3 regions of the Herbaspirillum sp. UBA812 genome follow, and region 3 is predicted to be linked to each of the others. Evidence: predicted binding sites of a transcription regulator. Region 3 holds the regulator's gene; each other region holds the start of a gene.
What was found. The regulator sigma-54, encoded in region 3, starts transcription at its own class of promoters, with help from an activator protein. The targets are predictions, from matches to a motif close to TGGCANGNAANCTGCTTT.
Positions count from the first base shown of each region.

Region 1: glnA (type I glutamate--ammonia ligase) is a predicted target of sigma-54. The motif match lies at 2,701-2,718, and genes of this name have one in related genera.
Region 2: urtA (urea ABC transporter substrate-binding protein) is a predicted target of sigma-54. The motif match lies at 2,730-2,747, and genes of this name have one in related genera.

Region 1 is NZ_DBIC01000109.1:1,126-6,636, forward strand. It holds gene B3873_RS07145 (response regulator transcription factor) at 397-1,122, shown strand; gene B3873_RS07150 (response regulator) at 1,123-1,851, shown strand; gene B3873_RS07155 (rhodanese-like domain-containing protein) at 1,867-2,328, opposite strand; gene glnA (type I glutamate--ammonia ligase) at 2,829-4,244, shown strand; gene glnL (nitrogen regulation protein NR(II)) at 4,441-5,511, shown strand, end outside.
Region 2 is NZ_DBIC01000040.1:16,242-21,752, reverse strand. It holds gene B3873_RS02500 (sensor domain-containing diguanylate cyclase) at 1-1,377, shown strand, start outside; gene B3873_RS02495 (ferritin-like domain-containing protein) at 1,538-2,365, shown strand; gene urtA (urea ABC transporter substrate-binding protein) at 2,801-4,054, shown strand; gene urtB (urea ABC transporter permease subunit UrtB) at 4,231-5,511, shown strand, end outside.
Region 3 is NZ_DBIC01000285.1:20,135-25,645, forward strand. It holds gene lptC (LPS export ABC transporter periplasmic protein LptC) at 1-106, shown strand, start outside; gene lptA (lipopolysaccharide transport periplasmic protein LptA) at 158-784, shown strand; gene lptB (LPS export ABC transporter ATP-binding protein) at 787-1,530, shown strand; gene B3873_RS19660 (RNA polymerase factor sigma-54) at 1,669-3,159, shown strand; gene hpf (ribosome hibernation-promoting factor, HPF/YfiA family) at 3,312-3,674, shown strand; gene grxD (Grx4 family monothiol glutaredoxin) at 4,044-4,355, shown strand; gene B3873_RS19675 (UbiX family flavin prenyltransferase) at 4,378-4,980, shown strand; gene B3873_RS19680 (helix-turn-helix domain-containing protein) at 4,995-5,393, shown strand; gene B3873_RS19685 (SDR family oxidoreductase) at 5,479-5,511, opposite strand, start outside.

The sequences.
Region 1 (5,511 bases), on a different contig from region 3:
TTGAAGGGCGCTTGCATCGACGAGCCTCGCGAGGTCGAAAATTGGGGAGAACAGCTGCAGGCCAGTATGGTGATGGACTTGCACGCGGGCTGTAATAAAGTGTAATGCGCGGGTCTGGCCGCGCCGCGATCCCGTGCTGCTGGGCCGAGCGCCACTGTAGCGCAGCAAGCATTGTTCTTCATACAGGGTGTTACAAAGCTGACGCCTTCGTCAGCTTCCCGCAAGCGCGGTAAAGTATAAAAATTCTGCGATTTGTCACTGTTTTTCAGACGATTCTTATGCGCCGGAAGGCGGCGCTCGACCACAATAACGCCTTCGTCAGCGGCTGCATCAGAAGGGGGGGGCTGATGATGCACCGCAGCGGCTTCACATGATCAGAATACGAGGGGATAGCGCATGACATGGACCTTGGCATCGGCGTTGCGCATCGCGCTGCTGGACGACCACGCCGTGGTGCGTTACGGCCTGGCCAAGCGCCTGGCCGAGGAGCCGGATTTCACCGTGGTCGGCGCCTTCGCCACCAGCAAGGAGCTCATGGCAGCCCTGCGCGCCTCGCCGGCCGATCTGCTGCTGATCGATTATTCGCTGGGCAGCAATGACATCGACGGTCTCAACCTGATCCGCGCCTTGCGCGTGCGCTTTCCGCGTTCCAAGATCCTGGTGACCTCGGCCCACAGCAGCCCGGCGACGGTGGCCATGGCGATGAAGGCGGGGGCACGCGGTTTCGTCAGCAAATCGCAGGAGCTGGCCGAACTGATCCTGGCCATCCGCACCATCAGCCGGGGACGCGAATATCTCAACAGCACCATGACCCGCGAGCTGGCCATCATGCAGGCCGCCGAAGCGGCCACGCGCAGCCAGCCCGAAGTGCGCCCGCCGCGCCGGCGACCGCGCGGCACCGACGTCTCGCCGGACTCGCTGTCGGACATGCCCAGCCTGTCGCCGCGCGAACGGGAAGTTCTGCGCTGCTGCCTGGACGGCATGTCGGTCACCGACATCGCGGAAAAATTCGCACGCAGCGTCAAGACCATCAGCGGGCAGAAGCAATCGGCCTTCCGCAAGCTGGGCGTGCGCAGTGACAACGAACTGTTCAAGATCGAATACCAGATCAAGGAGCTGTAAATGCCGCACCAGAGGGAAAGCGCCACTACCGGGCAACGTGAACCGGCCGTGCTGCAGGTCGATGATTCCGTCACCATTCGTTACGCCATCCAGAACCGCCTGCAGCGGCTCGGCTGCCAGGTCGATTGCGTGGCCGATGGCGGCAGCGCATTGGCCGCCATCCGGGCGCGGCCCTACGGGCTGGTGCTGCTGGATTGCTTCCTGCCCGACATCCCCGGTCAGGAAGTCGCCCGCCAGGTGCGGCAGCTGGAACAGACGCAGCGCCAGCGTCCTTATACGCCACTGATCGGCATTTCCGCCGAGACCGATGCAATGCACGTGCAGCGCTGTCTGGACTGCGGCATGGACGGCATGCTCCCCAAGCCCCTGCAGACCCAGGCCATCCGGCGCCTGCTGGCCCTCTGGTGCGATCTCGACAATGAAGAGGATGGCCAGGCCATGACCCCTGAACAGGAATATGGACAGGATCTGGACCGGCTCTTCCTGCAAACCACCCGCAACGATCTGGCGGCGCTCGAACAGGCCAGCCTGCAGGGCGACCGGGGAAGGATGGTGCAGCTCGCGCACCGCATGAAGGGAGCCGCCCTGACCATGGGACGGCTGGAACTGGTGGCGCTGCTGGATTGCGTGGAAGAAGCGCTGCGCGCCGAGGCCGATGGCCAGGCCGCCATCAGCCTGCTGCTGCAGTCGCTGGCCAGTGCCCTGCAGGCGCGCAGCCTGCAGGCCTGATTCCGTCAGATTCGTTCAGGCACCCACCCACGGCAGGCCGGCCTTGCACCAGCCCTCGATGGTCTTGCGGTGGCCGTTGGCGTCCTTGTTGCCTTCAAAGCCTTCCAGGATATCGAAGCACTGCGTGTAGCCGTTTTCCGTGGCCAGCTTGGCGGCATGCTTGGAGCGCACGCCCGAGCGGCACAGGAACAGCAGCACTTCTCCGGGCCGGGCGGCTTCCTGCAGTTGTTCGAGGAACTGCGGATTGGGCTTGCCCTCGGGGTAGAGATTCCACTGCACCGCCAGGTGCTGCGCCGCCGGGATCTGGACCACGCCGACCCAGTCACGCTCGGCGCGGGTGCGCACGTCGACCAGCTTGATGGCGGGATCGGACTGCAGCAGGGCCAGGGCTTCCTGCGGGGTTACGGCACCGGCATAGGGCAGTTGCCCGTCGGTCGCGCGTTGGGTGGCAGTGCCGAGAATCGAATCGTTGCTCATGGGAAAAGTCTCTGAAGAAGAAAGAAGTGCGGACAGGGAAAGCGCAGGAATTCCGGTGAAAGCCCCTGAAGCGCAACGAAGCCAAGGAAGTCAGTGCGCCTCAAGGGAGATGATTTTAAACAATATAAACAGTTAGGCAATTTTCCCAAGCTGGTGCACGCCGTGCAGCTCATCAAGCGACTGCCCCAACACGGCGCATGCACGAAAGTGGTGCAATTCATATTCAATCACGCGAATATGCATTTGTTCGGTGCATTTTGTGAAATTCGCACTAAAATAATGCATATCTGCAGTGCCTCTGCACCGCGCGCAGCGCCCCAACTGGCGCGTCCTCCCTAAAAACTTCCATTATTGGCGCACCCGAAAGGTTGGTGGCATGGAATCTGCTATCATCCGCGACTGAGTTCGGCGCAAGACCGTTGTATCAAATGCAAAGATCCAGTCGCAGAAAACGGCTCAACACCCCAATTTATACTACTTCCTCGTTTTAGGAGATTCGCATGGCAAGGACGGCCGCAGAGGTTTTGAAGATGGTGAAGGACAACGAAGTCAAGTTTGTCGACTTCCGTTTCGCTGACACCCGTGGCAAGGAACAGCACGTGACCGTGCCGGTTTCGCATTTCGACATCGACAAGTTCGAATCCGGTCACGCCTTCGACGGTTCGTCGATCGCCGGCTGGAAGGGTATCGAAGCCTCCGACATGCTGCTGATCCCGGACCCGAACACCGCCAACATCGACCCGTTCATGGAAGAGACCACCCTCTTCATGCAATGTGACGTGATCGAGCCGTCCGACGGCAAGGGCTACGACCGCGATCCGCGCTCCATCGCCAAGCGCGCTGAAGCCTACCTGAAGTCCTCCGGCCTGGGCGACACCGCCTACTTCGGTCCGGAACCCGAATTCTTCATCTTCGACGGCGTGCGTTGGGGTGCCGACATGTCCGGTTCCTTCGTCAAGATCGACTCCGAAGAAGCTTCCTGGAGCACCGGCGCCGAGATCGAAGGCGGCAACTCCGGCCACCGTCCGACCGTCAAGGGCGGCTACTTCCCGGTTCCCCCGGTCGACAGCTTCCAGGACATGCGTTCGGAAATGTCCCTGATCCTGGAATCCCTGGGCATCCCCGTCGAAGTGCACCACCACGAAGTCGCTGGCGCTGGCCAGAACGAACTGGGCACCAAGTTCTCGACCCTGGTCGAGCGCGCTGACTGGACCCAGACCCTGAAGTACGTGATCTGGAACGTCGCCCACACCTACGGCAAGACCGCAACCTTCATGCCCAAGCCGCTGGTTGGCGACAACGGCTCCGGCATGCACGTGCACCAGTCGGTCTGGAAGGATGGCAAGAACCTGTTCGCTGGCGACGGCTATGCAGGCCTGTCCGAGTTCGCGCTGTACTACATCGGCGGCATCATCAAGCACGCCAAGGCCCTGAACGCGATCACCAACCCCGGCACCAACTCGTACAAGCGTCTGGTCCCCGGCTTCGAAGCTCCGGTCAAGCTGGCCTACTCGGCCCGCAACCGTTCCGCTTCGATCCGTATCCCGCACGTGGCGAACCCGAAGGGCCGCCGCATCGAGACCCGTTTCCCGGATCCCCTGGCCAACCCGTACCTGTGCTTCTCGGCCCTGCTGATGGCCGGTCTGGATGGCGTGCAGAACAAGATCCACCCGGGCGAAGCTGCCACCAAGGACCTGTACCACCTGCCGCCGGAAGAAGACAAGCTGATCCCGACCGTCTGTGCTTCGCTGGATGAAGCCCTGGAGCACCTGGACAAGGACCGCGAGTTCCTGACCCGTGGCGGCGTGTTCACCGACAGCATGATCGATGCCTACATCGAGCTGAAGATGCAGGAAGTCCAACGCTTCCGCATGACCACGCACCCGATCGAATTCGACATGTACTACTCGCTGTAATCGAATCCGCATCCGGAGAAAAAGGGGAAGCTTGCTTCCCCTTTTTTTATGCGCGGCGCACCGCCTGCTGCAGGGCAGTGCGCCCGAAAATTGCTAGTCAAAAAAGATCCGGAACAACATCCGCCGCGGCAAGCCTTTGCAAGATCCAGCCAGACCGGCACGAGACGACATGACCCCAGGCATCAAGAATCCTCCCATGAAGACACCGCTCCCATCCCTCGATGGCCTCGACCTGCTGGCCTCGGCCGTGATCATCCTCGATGCCAATGGCGGCATCGTCTACGCCAATGCCGCCGCCGAGAACCTGCTGGAGAGCTCCTTCAAGGTCCTCTCGCAGCAGAAGCTCTCGGAGCTCTTCCTCAATGGCAAGGAGCTGACCGCGCTGTTCTACCAGGCCATCGAACACCAGTTCGCCGACAAGCGCCTGGACCTGGTGCTGGAGCGTGCCAACCGCGAGCCGCTGCAGGTCCACACCATCGTCACGCCCCTGGACAGTACCGACTGGCCGGTGCTGCTGGAGTTGCGCGAGAACGTCCAGCAACTCAAGCTGGACCGCGAAGAGCGCATGTTCGACCAGAGCCAGGCCAACAAGGAACTGATCCGCAACCTGGCCCACGAGATCAAGAATCCGCTGGGCGGTATCCGTGGCGCCGCCCAGCTGCTGGAGCTGGAGCTGCCCGAGCGCCACCTCAAGGAATTGCGCGAATACACCCAGGTCATCATCAAGGAAGCCGACCGCCTGCAGACCCTGGTGGATCGCCTGCTGGCCCCGCACCGCCACCCGCACATCGTCGGCGACGTCAACATCCACGAAGTCTGCGAACGCGTGCGCAGCCTGGTGATGGCCGAGTTCCCGCAGGGGCTGAGCATCAAGCGCGACTATGACCTGTCGATCCCCGAATTCCGGGGCGACAAGGAGCAACTGATCCAGGCCGTCCTGAACATCGTCCACAACGCTGCGCAAGCACTGGCCGACCGCATCCGTGCCGGTGATGGCGAGCTGATTCTGCGCACGCGCGTCTCGCGCCAGGTGACGCTATCCAAGGTCAGATACCGGCTGGCACTAGACTTGCATATCATCGATAACGGTCCGGGCATTCCTCCCGACATCCAGGAAAGAATCTTCTATCCACTGGTGTCGGGTCGCGAGGGAGGCAGCGGACTGGGGCTGACCCTGGCGCAGACCTTCGTGCATCAGCACATGGGTGTCATCGAATGCGACAGCCGGCCCGGTTGTACCGATTTCAGAATACTTATACCGCTGCCG
Region 2 (5,511 bases), on a different contig from region 3:
GACACCTATGGCTCGCTGCCGGACGTGAACCAGAAATACCTGCTGGACCGCAAGCGCCAGGTCATCGATCCGCAGATCTTTGCGCCGCTGGCCAGCAACATCACCCGCGTGGCGGAGGAGGCGCCGGACCTCGGCGGACGCGGCTGGTGGACGCTCTACAACGGCGGCCATGGCCAGAAGAGCGTGGCCATGCTGCGCGAGATCCGCTTCACGGGCAACAACCGCGGCGCCGGCGTGCTGTTCATCGGCGTGCGGCCGAGCTACTTCTTCAGCATCTTCGAGGGCGTGGACCTGGGCTATGACTCCAGTCTCTTCATCGTCGATGCGAGCGATGGCACGGTGGTCGTGCAGGGGCGCGACACCAGCTTCAGCAGCGCCGACCCGGCCCTGCTGGAGGGCATCACGGCCAGCGTGGGACAACGCCGCACCAGCGATTTCATCGCCTATACACGTGCTGACAAGACACGCTACTACGCCGCCATCGCCCAGTTGCCGCACACCTCGTGGTGGGTGGTCAGCGCCACGCCGAGCGACAAGCTCAACGCCGACACCCGCTCGGTGCGCGACAAGATCATCGCCATCGGCCTGCTGTGCTTTGCCGCTTCGCTGTTCCTCTCGGCGCTGATCGCGCGCAGTATCAGCGTGCCCCTGCAGCGCCTGGTGGGCGCCATGAAGGAAGCCGGCAGCGGCGATACCACGGTGCGCGTGGAACAGGCCGGCGGCGACGAGATCGCCATCCTCTCGCGCAAATTCAACGAGATGGCCGGCAAGCTGCAGCAGAACAAGGAAGAACTGGAAGATCAGGTCGCACGCCGCACGCGCGAACTGGAGCTGGCCAACCGCAAGCTGGAAGCGCTCTCGGCCACCGATGGCCTGACCGGGGTGGCCAACCGGCGTCGCTTCGACGAGGTACTCGACAGCGAGCTGCGGCGCTCGGTGCGCTCCGGCCATGCGCTGGCGCTCCTGATGCTGGACGTGGATTACTTCAAGAAATACAACGACCGCTACGGCCACGTGGCAGGGGATGAGTGCCTGCGCATCGTGGCGCGCGTGCTGCAGAAGAGTTCGCGCCGCGCTACCGACCTGGTAGCACGCTATGGCGGCGAGGAGTTCTGCGTCATCATCGCCGAGAGCGATACCGCCCATGCCCTGCAGCAGGCCGAGCACATCTGCCAGGCCATCTTCGAACTCAAGCTGCCGCATGCCGATTCGCCCTTCGGCTACATCACGGCCAGCATCGGCGTGGCCTCGCTGCAGCCGGATGAGCACACCAGCGCCGAACAACTGCTGCGCGTGGCCGACCAGGCGCTGTATCACGCCAAGTACCAGGGCCGCAACCGCGTGGTGCTGGGCAGTGACGCTACCAGCAACCTGTGATCGGGTAGAGTCGCCCGGACCGGTCCACCTGACGAAATGCTGACGTCGCGCGACGCTTTGCAAAGTTGCGTCAAGACGCCGGCGGCGGCCCTGAACCAATGTCATCGCGTTGCATCATATCGCTATGCCCACCATCACTTTGAGAAGAGAGGTATAGCAGATGAACCCGAGTCGCCAAGAAAAAAAACACTGGACCATCGATGACATCGACCTGAGCCGCATCGACCGCGAGCGGGTGCGGCAGGATGAAGATCTGTTCTACCTGGTGGCCTGCGCCTCCTTCGTCGAAAGCGGTTCCGACCTCTACACCCACAACCTGGTGGAATTCTACAAAGGCGATGCCGAGGTCGAGACCTGGCTGCGCGAGCAGTGGGAGCCGGAAGAGCTGCAACACGGCGCGGCCCTGCGCGCCTATGTCGAGCATGTCTGGCCGGAGTTCGACTGGCCGCGCGCCTATCAAGGCTTCCTCGACGAATATTCGCAATACTGCAAGGTCGAACTGCTCGAACCCACGCGGGCCCAGGAGCTGGCCGCGCGCTGCGTGGTCGAGACCGGTACCTCCACCTATTACCGGGCGCTGGCGCGGGCCACCGACGAGCCGGTCCTGAAGCACCTGGCCGGACTCATCGCCAATGACGAGGTCAATCACTACAAGCATTTCTACCAGTACTTCCGCCGCTATCGCCGCCAGGAAAACATCGGCCGCTCGCGCGTCCTCGGCACCCTCAGCCGCCGCACCCTGGAACTGAAGAGCGAAGACGCCGATTGCGCCATCCGCCACGTGGTGATGGTGTACAAGCCGGAACTGGCCGCCGATCCTGCACGCGTGAAGGAACTGGCCTCGCGCATGAGCCGTACCGTGCGCGTCAATCTCAAGCCCGAAACTACCATCAAGATGATCATGCGGCCGCTGGAGTTGCCGGTGACCCTGCAGAACATGATCGAATTCCCCTTGCGCCAGTTCATGCAGCACGTGCTGTTGCGCTGATCCGGCGCCGGAGGGTGGTCCGCCAGGACCATCTTCCGGCCCACGCGCCGGGCAGGCACCGCAATGGATCACGCCGCCTGCTGCCCCATCGTTCAGGATGTGCTCACTATTGTGAACAATCCGTCTCACCCCTCAGGAAGTTGAGCCACCTGCCGCAAACCCGCCTCCACTGGCGCTTTGCGCGGCGCACCAAGATTGCGCACAGCCGAGCGCCAGGCTGGTGAGTGTTGCCGCAGCGACATGGGACTGTCGACAATGACGCTCGGCTTTGGTGCGCAATCCTGGCGTGCCTGACAACATTCTTCCCGCACCGCGCCCCTCCCCGCCCCGCTTTGATGCAGCCCGCAGGCCCTCGTGCGTGCATTGGCACGCAATCTGCTAAAGCGACTGGGCAGTGAAAAAAATCTTCCAAAACTTTTCTCGAGGGAGCACCACATGTCACGTCGTACCGTACTGAAAGCCACCGCTCTGGGCGCATTCGCACTGGCCGCATCCTCCTGGCTGCCTTCGGCCTTCGCTGCCGACACCATCAAGGTCGGTATCCTGCACTCGCTGTCGGGCACCATGGCGATCTCCGAAACGTCCCTGAAGGACGTGGCCCTGATGACCATCGACGAAATCAACGCCGCTGGCGGCGTGATGGGCAAGAAGCTCGAACCGGTGGTGGTCGACCCCGCCTCGAACTGGCCGCTGTTCGCCGAAAAGGCCCGCCAGCTGATCTCCCAGGACAAGGTCTCGGTGGTTTTCGGCTGCTGGACTTCGGTGTCGCGCAAGTCGGTGCTGCCGGTCTTCAAGGAACTGAACAGCCTGCTGTTCTACCCGGTGCAGTACGAAGGTGAAGAACTGGAGAAGAACGTCTTCTACACCGGTGCTGCCCCCAACCAGCAAGCCATTCCCGCCGTGGAATACCTGATGTCCAAGGAAGGCGGCGGTGCCAAGCGCTTCGTGCTGCTGGGGACCGACTACGTCTACCCGCGCACCACCAACAAGATCCTGCGCGCCTTCCTGCACAGCAAGGGTGTGAAGGACTCCGACATCGACGAGGTCTACACCCCGTTCGGCCACTCCGATTACCAGACCATCGTGGCCAACATCAAGAAGTTCTCCGCAGGTGGCAAGACGGCCGTGATCTCGACCATCAACGGCGACTCCAACGTGCCCTTCTACAAGGAACTGGGCAACGCCGGCCTGAAGGCGACCGACGTGCCGGTGGTGGCATTCTCGGTGGGTGAAGAAGAACTGCGCGGTGTCGATACCAAGCCGCTGGTGGGCCACCTGGCCGCCTGGAACTACTTCGAATCGGTGAAGAATCCGGTCAACACCGCCTTCATCAAGAAGTGGAAGGAATACGCCAAGGCCAAGAACCTGCCCAACGCCGATACCGTCGTGACCAACGACCCGATGGAAGCTACCTACGTCGGCATCCACATGTGGGCACAGGCCGTGGAAAAGGCCAAGTCCACCGACACCGACAAGGTGATCGCCGCCATGGGTGGCCAGACCTACAAGGCACCGTCGGGCTACACGCTGGAAATGGACAAGACCAACCACCACCTGCACAAGCCCGTGATGATCGGCGAAATCAAGGCGGACGGTCAGTTCAACGTGGTCTACAAGACCAAGACCACCATCCGCGCACAACCCTGGAGCCCGTACATCCCGGGCAACGAAAGCAAGCAGAAGAACTAAGCTTGCGGTTGTAGTAGTAGTTGATGGCGTTCTTCGGAGCGCCTTCCGTACGCCGCGGGTCGGCTGATGGAAGGCGCTCCGTCCGCCGCAATGCATCTCCCTCCACAAGAAAACCGCCCGACGACTCGCCCCGGCCACCGCATTGACCGGCCCGCGCTTCGAGGCGCACACCGACCATGAAACCAGCCATCCAGTTCCTACGCGGGCTGCTCGCGACCTGGCTTTGCGTCCACGCCCTGGGGGCGTTCGCAGCCATCGATCCGGCCCTGCTCAAGCCCCTTGGCGGAGACGACCCCGACGCGCGCATCGACGCCGTCAACCAGATTGCTGCGCTGGCCAATGATGACGCGCTCAAGATCCTAAATGCTCTGAACAGCGACGCGCTCTACGTCACCCCCGCCGGTGACGTGCTCATCGTCGACGACGCCGGCAAGGCATTCAATCCGGCCACCGACCAGACCGGCCCGGCCCCCGATGACGCCGAAGGCATCACCGTCAACAACCGCCTGCGCGGCGCTGTCGATGGCGCGCTCTCGGGCCTGAAACTGCTCTCGCCGCAGCGTGACCAACGCCTGGCCGCCGCCGGTGAATTGCTCAAGAATGCCGACCCGGCGCAGATCCCGCTGATCGAAAAAGCGCTCGCCAAGGAAAGCGATCCGCAGATCAAGGACGTGCTGCAGCAGGTTCAGGCGACTGCCAACCTGCATTCGACCGACCCGGCTGCACGCCGCGCCGCCGTCAAGAAACTGGCCGAGACCACCAATGCCTCGTTGAAGCCGGTGCTGGAAAACATGCTGGCCAAGAATCCCGATGGCTCCTACGTCGAAGCTGATGAAGGCGTGCGCATCGAAGCAGTCCGCACGCTCTCCGCGCTGGACCGCCACCTGGCCATCGTCGACTTCGCCGGCAAGCTGTTCTATGGCGTCTCGCTGGGCAGCGTGCTGCTGCTGGCCGCGCTGGGCCTGGCCATCACCTTCGGCCTCATGGGCATCATCAACATGGCCCACGGTGAGCTGCTGATGATCGGTGCCTACACCACCTACGTGTGCCAGCTGGTGTTCCGCAAGTTCTTCCCCGGCGCCATCGATGCGTATCTGGTGGTGGCACTGCCGGCGGCCTTCATCGTGGCCGCGGCCGTCGGCATCGCGCTGGAGCGCCTGGTGATCCGCTGGCTCTATGGCCGTCCGCTGGAAACCCTGCTTTGCACGTGGGGCATCAGCCTGATGCTGATGCAAGGTGTGCGCTCCATCTTCGGTGCGCAGAATGTGGAAGTGGCCAACCCGAGCTGGATGTCGGGCGGCGTGACCGTGCTGGGTTCGCTGGTGCTCTCCTACAACCGCATCGTGATCGTGTTCTTCGCGCTCTTCGTAGTGTTCGCGGTGTGGCTGATCCTGAACAAGACCCGCCTGGGCCTGTTCGTGCGCGCCGTCACGCAGAACCGTCGCATGGCCGACTGC
Region 3 (5,511 bases):
CACGCGCCTGAACGGCGTGGGCATGGTGGCCAACAATGCGACCCAGGTGGTGCAGCTGTTCGGCAATGTCCGCGGCTATTACGAGCCCACTCCGAAGAAACGCTAAGCCGGATGACTCCGGGATAAAAACGCCAAGAACCGATCAGACAGGAACCCAATGAAACGCTCATTCTTACTGCCGATGCTGATGCTGGCTGCCGTGTGCGGCGTGGCCAACGCCGAGAAGGCGGACTCCACCAAGCCGACCAACATCGAGGCAGACCAGATGGTCTACGATGACGTGCGCCAGGTGAAGACCTTTACCGGCAACGTGGTCATGACCCGCGGCACGCTGATCATCAAGGCCGGCCGCGTGGTATTGACGACCGACCAGTACGGTTATGAAAATGCGGTGCTGTATGCGGCCCCGGGCGCGCTGGCCAACTTCCGCCAGAAGCGTGACGGCGGTCCCAACCTGTGGATCGAAGGCCAGGCCGAGCGCATCGAGTATTCGGAGCAGACCGAAATCTCCAAGCTGTTCCAGCGCGCGCACATCCAGCGCATGGACGGCGATCGCATCACCGATGAAGTCAACGGCGAATTCATCTCCTACGACAGCCGCGCCGAATTCTATTCCGTGAACAACACCGCCACCGGCGAGAGCAAGCCGGGCGCAGGCCGCATCACTGCGGTGATCCAGCCCAAGAATCCGCCGCCGGCAGGCAGCACCGCGCCGGCCCAGCCCGCGGGCAAGAACAACGCCACGCAGCCTGCAACGCGTCGCGACAGCGGAAAGGACCAGTAACGATGGCAGTCAGCTCGCTGGTCGTTCGCGGCCTGAAGAAAAGTTATGGCGCGCGCCAGGTGGTGCGCGATGTCTCGATGGAATTGCGCAGCGGCGAGGTGGTCGGCCTGCTCGGCCCGAATGGTGCCGGCAAGACCACCTCGTTCTACATGATCGTGGGCCTGGTGCCCTCCGATGGCGGCGAGATCGACCTCGATGGCGCGTCCATTTCGCGCATGCCGATCCACAAGCGTGCCACCATGGGCTTGTCCTACCTGCCGCAGGAAGCCTCGGTATTCCGCAAGCTGACGGTGGAAGACAATATCCGCGCCGTGCTGGAACTGCGCCGGGAAGAGGGCAAGCCGCTCTCGCGCGATGAAATCGAAGGCCGCCTCAACAACCTGCTGCACGAATTGCAGATCGAGAAGCTGCGCGAAAGCCAGGCGCTGTCGCTCTCGGGCGGTGAACGCCGGCGCGTCGAGATCGCCCGCGCACTGGCCACCGATCCGCGCTTCGTGCTGCTGGATGAACCGTTCGCCGGTATCGACCCGATTGCCGTGATCGAGATTCAGCGCATCGTGCGCTTCCTGAAGGAACGCGGCATCGGCGTGCTGATCACCGACCACAACGTGCGCGAAACGCTGGGTATCTGTGATCGCGCCTACATCATCAATCAGGGCACGGTGCTGGCCAGCGGCAATCCGGAAGAGATCATCGCCAACGAGTCGGTGCGCCGCGTGTATCTGGGTGAGCATTTCCGCATGTAAGCGGTGCAGTCGGCTTGCCCGATACGCTCAAGGAAATACGGAGTGCGCATCACGTAATACGCAGCAAGCCAAACACAATACGCAATACGCAACGACCGGCAGAGCAACCAGCGGGCCACGCCGCTTTCAGAAAGACAGATGAAACAGTCGCTCCAGTTACGTACCTCGCAGCACCTCGCATTGACGCCGCAACTGCAGCAGTCGATCAGACTGTTGCAACTGTCGACGCTGGAACTGCACCAGGAACTGGAACAGATCCTCTCCGACAATCCCCTGCTGGAACGCCTCGACGACGCGCTCGACAATTCGGTACGTCTGCTGGCCGATGGCGCGGTCTCCAGCTCGCCCTCCAGCGGCGTTGCTGAAACCAGTCACGAAGGCAGTGGCGAAGCCGCCCCGGCCGCCAGCGATGGCGATTCCAGCTTCGACTACCAGGACAACGCGCCGGAAGCCGGTGTCACGGGGGATGCCGACTGGAGCTTCGACGACGTCGCGCGCAGCGGCAAGTCGCCAGACGATGATGATGCCCGCCCGCAACTCGAAGCGCACGAACTGACCCTGCGCGAACACCTGCTGGAACAGATCCGCGTGACCGCACGCACCCTGCGTGATCGTGCGCTGCTGGAACTGCTCACCGATGCGCTGGACGAGAGCGGCTATCTGGAAGAGCCGCTGGAAGACATCCTCGCTCGCCTGCCCGAAGAGCTGGGCATCGACATGGAAGAGCTGTCGATTTCGCTCAAGCTGCTGCAGAGCCTGGACCCGGCGGGTGTCGGTGCGCGCAGTGCCGGCGAATGCCTGGCCCTGCAGATCCGCCGCCTGCCCAAGATTCCCTTCGTGACGCGCAAGCTGGCCTTGAGGATCGTGGAGGATTACCTGCCGCTGTTTGCACAACGCGATTTCAACAAGATCAAGAAGGCACTGGATTGCGATGACGAAGACCTGCGTGAAGCGCAGGCCGTGATCCGCCAGTGCCGTCCGCATCCGGGTGCGGAATTCGCGCGTGATGCCTCGGACTATGTGGTGCCGGACGTGATTGTCAAGCAGACAAAGAACGGCTGGCAGGTCATGCTCAACCATGAGGTCATGCCCAAGCTGCGCGTCAATGCGATGTATGCCAGTGCATTGAAGCAAGCCAAGGGAGAAGGTTCGCTGTCGTCGCAGTTGCAGGAAGCCAAGTGGCTCATCAAGAACATGCGGCAACGTTTCGATACAATTTTGCGCGTCGCGCAGGCTATTGTGGAACGTCAAAGAAACTTCTTTTCACATGGGGCAGTCGCCATGCGCCCCCTTGTGCTGCGTGAAATTGCTGATACACTGGGTCTACACGAGAGCACCATCTCTCGCGTGACGACTCAGAAATACATGCTCACTCCGCATGGAATGTTTGAGTTGAAATACTTCTTCGGTAGCCATGTCGCGACTGAAACCGGAGGTGAAGCTTCCTCCACCGCGATACGGGCGCTGATCAAACAGTTGATAGGAGCCGAGAACCCGCAGACCCCATTATCCGATAGCAAGATTGCGGATATGCTGGCAGAACAAGGCATGGTGGTCGCGCGACGCACAGTCGCCAAATACCGCGAAGTGTTGAAGATTCCGCCGGTCAATCTCCGCAAGTCCCTCTGAGTTTTTCCTCAGTTTTTCTGCAGTACCGTTGCTGTGTTCAGGCAAGCATCCGACTGATGCCCGCGCCATCCGACACGAAGACCGTGCCCGTGGTACAGCTGCAGCAGGATCGATTGCACGAACCTCCAGTGACTTCACGATAGGAGTCTTGTATGAATCTGACCATCAGTGGACACCACCTCGAACTGACCCCCGCCATCCGGGAATACGTGCAAAGCAAGCTCTCGCGTATCAAGCGCCATTTCGACAACGTGATCGACGTCAGCGTGATCCTGAGCGTAGATAAACTCACAGAAAAGGAAAAGCGCCAAAAAGCGGAAATCAACGTCCACATCAAGGGGAAGGATCTACATGCGGAAAGCATCGCACACGACCTCTACGCTGCCATTGACACGCTGATCGACAAGCTCGATCGCCAGGTCATCAAGCACAAGGACAAGTTGCAGGAGCATCACTCCATGGCCAAGCGCCTGCCGGACGAAACGCCGGAGGATGCGGTGGCCGGAGCGGCATAAGCCAGGACACCCTCGGCAAGCAGCCTCGCAGCCGCAAGGCTGCTGAGAAAGCCAGCCGAATTTCATGAGGAAGGGGCGCGCAAGCGCCCTTTTTCATTTTCCGCCGCCGATCTGGCGCACGCCTGTGGAAAAAATATAAATCATTACCCGGAGCAACTTTTCCACCGCCGCTGCTGAAGATGATGCAAGGAACTGCTTGAATGTCTTCCCGCCACCCTCATCTTCGACACAAGAACTTGCATACGATATAAATCATTTCCTCGATGCAATTTTTGCCCGTTCAGACAGGCCACCGGCATGCAGGCGATTTCAACGCGCCCGCCGGCTTTTCCCTATAATGTCGGCAATCCCATTTTTAAAGGCATAGCCATGAGCGACGTCCAATCCTGGATCAAAGAAACCGTGACCCAAAATCCCGTGGTGCTGTTCATGAAGGGCACTGCACAGTTCCCGCAATGCGGCTTTTCCAGCAAGGCCATCCAGCTGCTGAAGGCCAGCGGTGCCGAGAACATCGTCACCGTCAACGTGCTGGAAAGCCCGGACGTGCGCCAGGGCATCAAGGAATACTCGAACTGGCCGACCATTCCCCAGCTGTACGTGAAGGGCGAATTCGTCGGTGGCTCCGACATCATGACCGAGATGTACGAATCGGGCGAACTGCAGACCCTGATCAAGGGCTGAGTTTTACTGGCCTGACTGATCCATGAGCAATTCTTCCAGCCAGCCGCGCCAGCGCCTGATCGTTGCGATCACCGGTGCCACCGGTGCCATCTATGGCATGCGGCTGCTGGAGCATCTGCGCAAGCATGGCCAGGTGGAAACGCACCTGATGGTGTCCGAAGCAGGTGTACTCAACCTGCACCAGGAACTGGACATGCGGCGCAAGGATGTGGAAGCGCTGGCCGATGTGGTGCACAACGTGCGCGATGTCGGCGCCTGCATCGCCAGCGGCTCCTTCGCCTCCACCGGCATGGTGGTGGCGCCCTGTTCGATGAAGACCCTGGCCGCCGTGGCGCATGGTTTGTCCGACAACCTCATCACCCGCGCAGCGGACGTGGTGCTCAAGGAACGCCGCCGGCTGGTGCTGATGGTGCGCGAGACCCCGTTCAATCTGGCCCATCTGCGCAACATGACGTCCGTCACCGAAATGGGCGGCGTGATCTTCCCGCCCCTGCCCGGCTTCTACCAGCGCCCTGCTTCCATGGAAGAGATGGTGGACCACACGCTGGGACGCGTGCTGGACATGTTCGGGATTTCCATGCAGTTGACGCCGGAGTGGCAGGGCATGAAGGGCGGGACCGAGTGATGGACGAGAGGAGGATGGACGACATCACCTCGCACTTTGCGGCCTTGTCGTCCCTCATCCCGCTGCGGCCGATTCGTTCCGACGACGACTATGACCGCGCAGTCGCCACGCTGAATCAATTGCTCGACGCCGGTGCCAGCGATGAACGGCATCCGCTGGCCGACCTGGTCGACACGCTCGGCAGCCTCATTGCCGAATACGATGACAAGCACTTCCCGCTGCAGCAGGTTTCTCCGATAGAGGTCCTGCAATTCCTGATGGAGCAGCATCAGCTGACGCAATCCGACCTCCCGGAGATCGACTCACAAGGTGTGGTCTCCGAGATCCTGCGCGGCAAGCGCGATTTGAATCTGCGCCAGGTCAAGGCACTGACCGAGCGCTTCGGTGTCGGTCCGGCCGTGTTCATCGGCTAGCGCATCTCGCTTTTCAACGCCTCAAAAAAAAATGGCCGCAGCTCATCACTGCGGCCATTTCTTCATCTGGCGAATATAAATCGACTCAACCCCGCCCGATATACGGCATCTTGGTCGC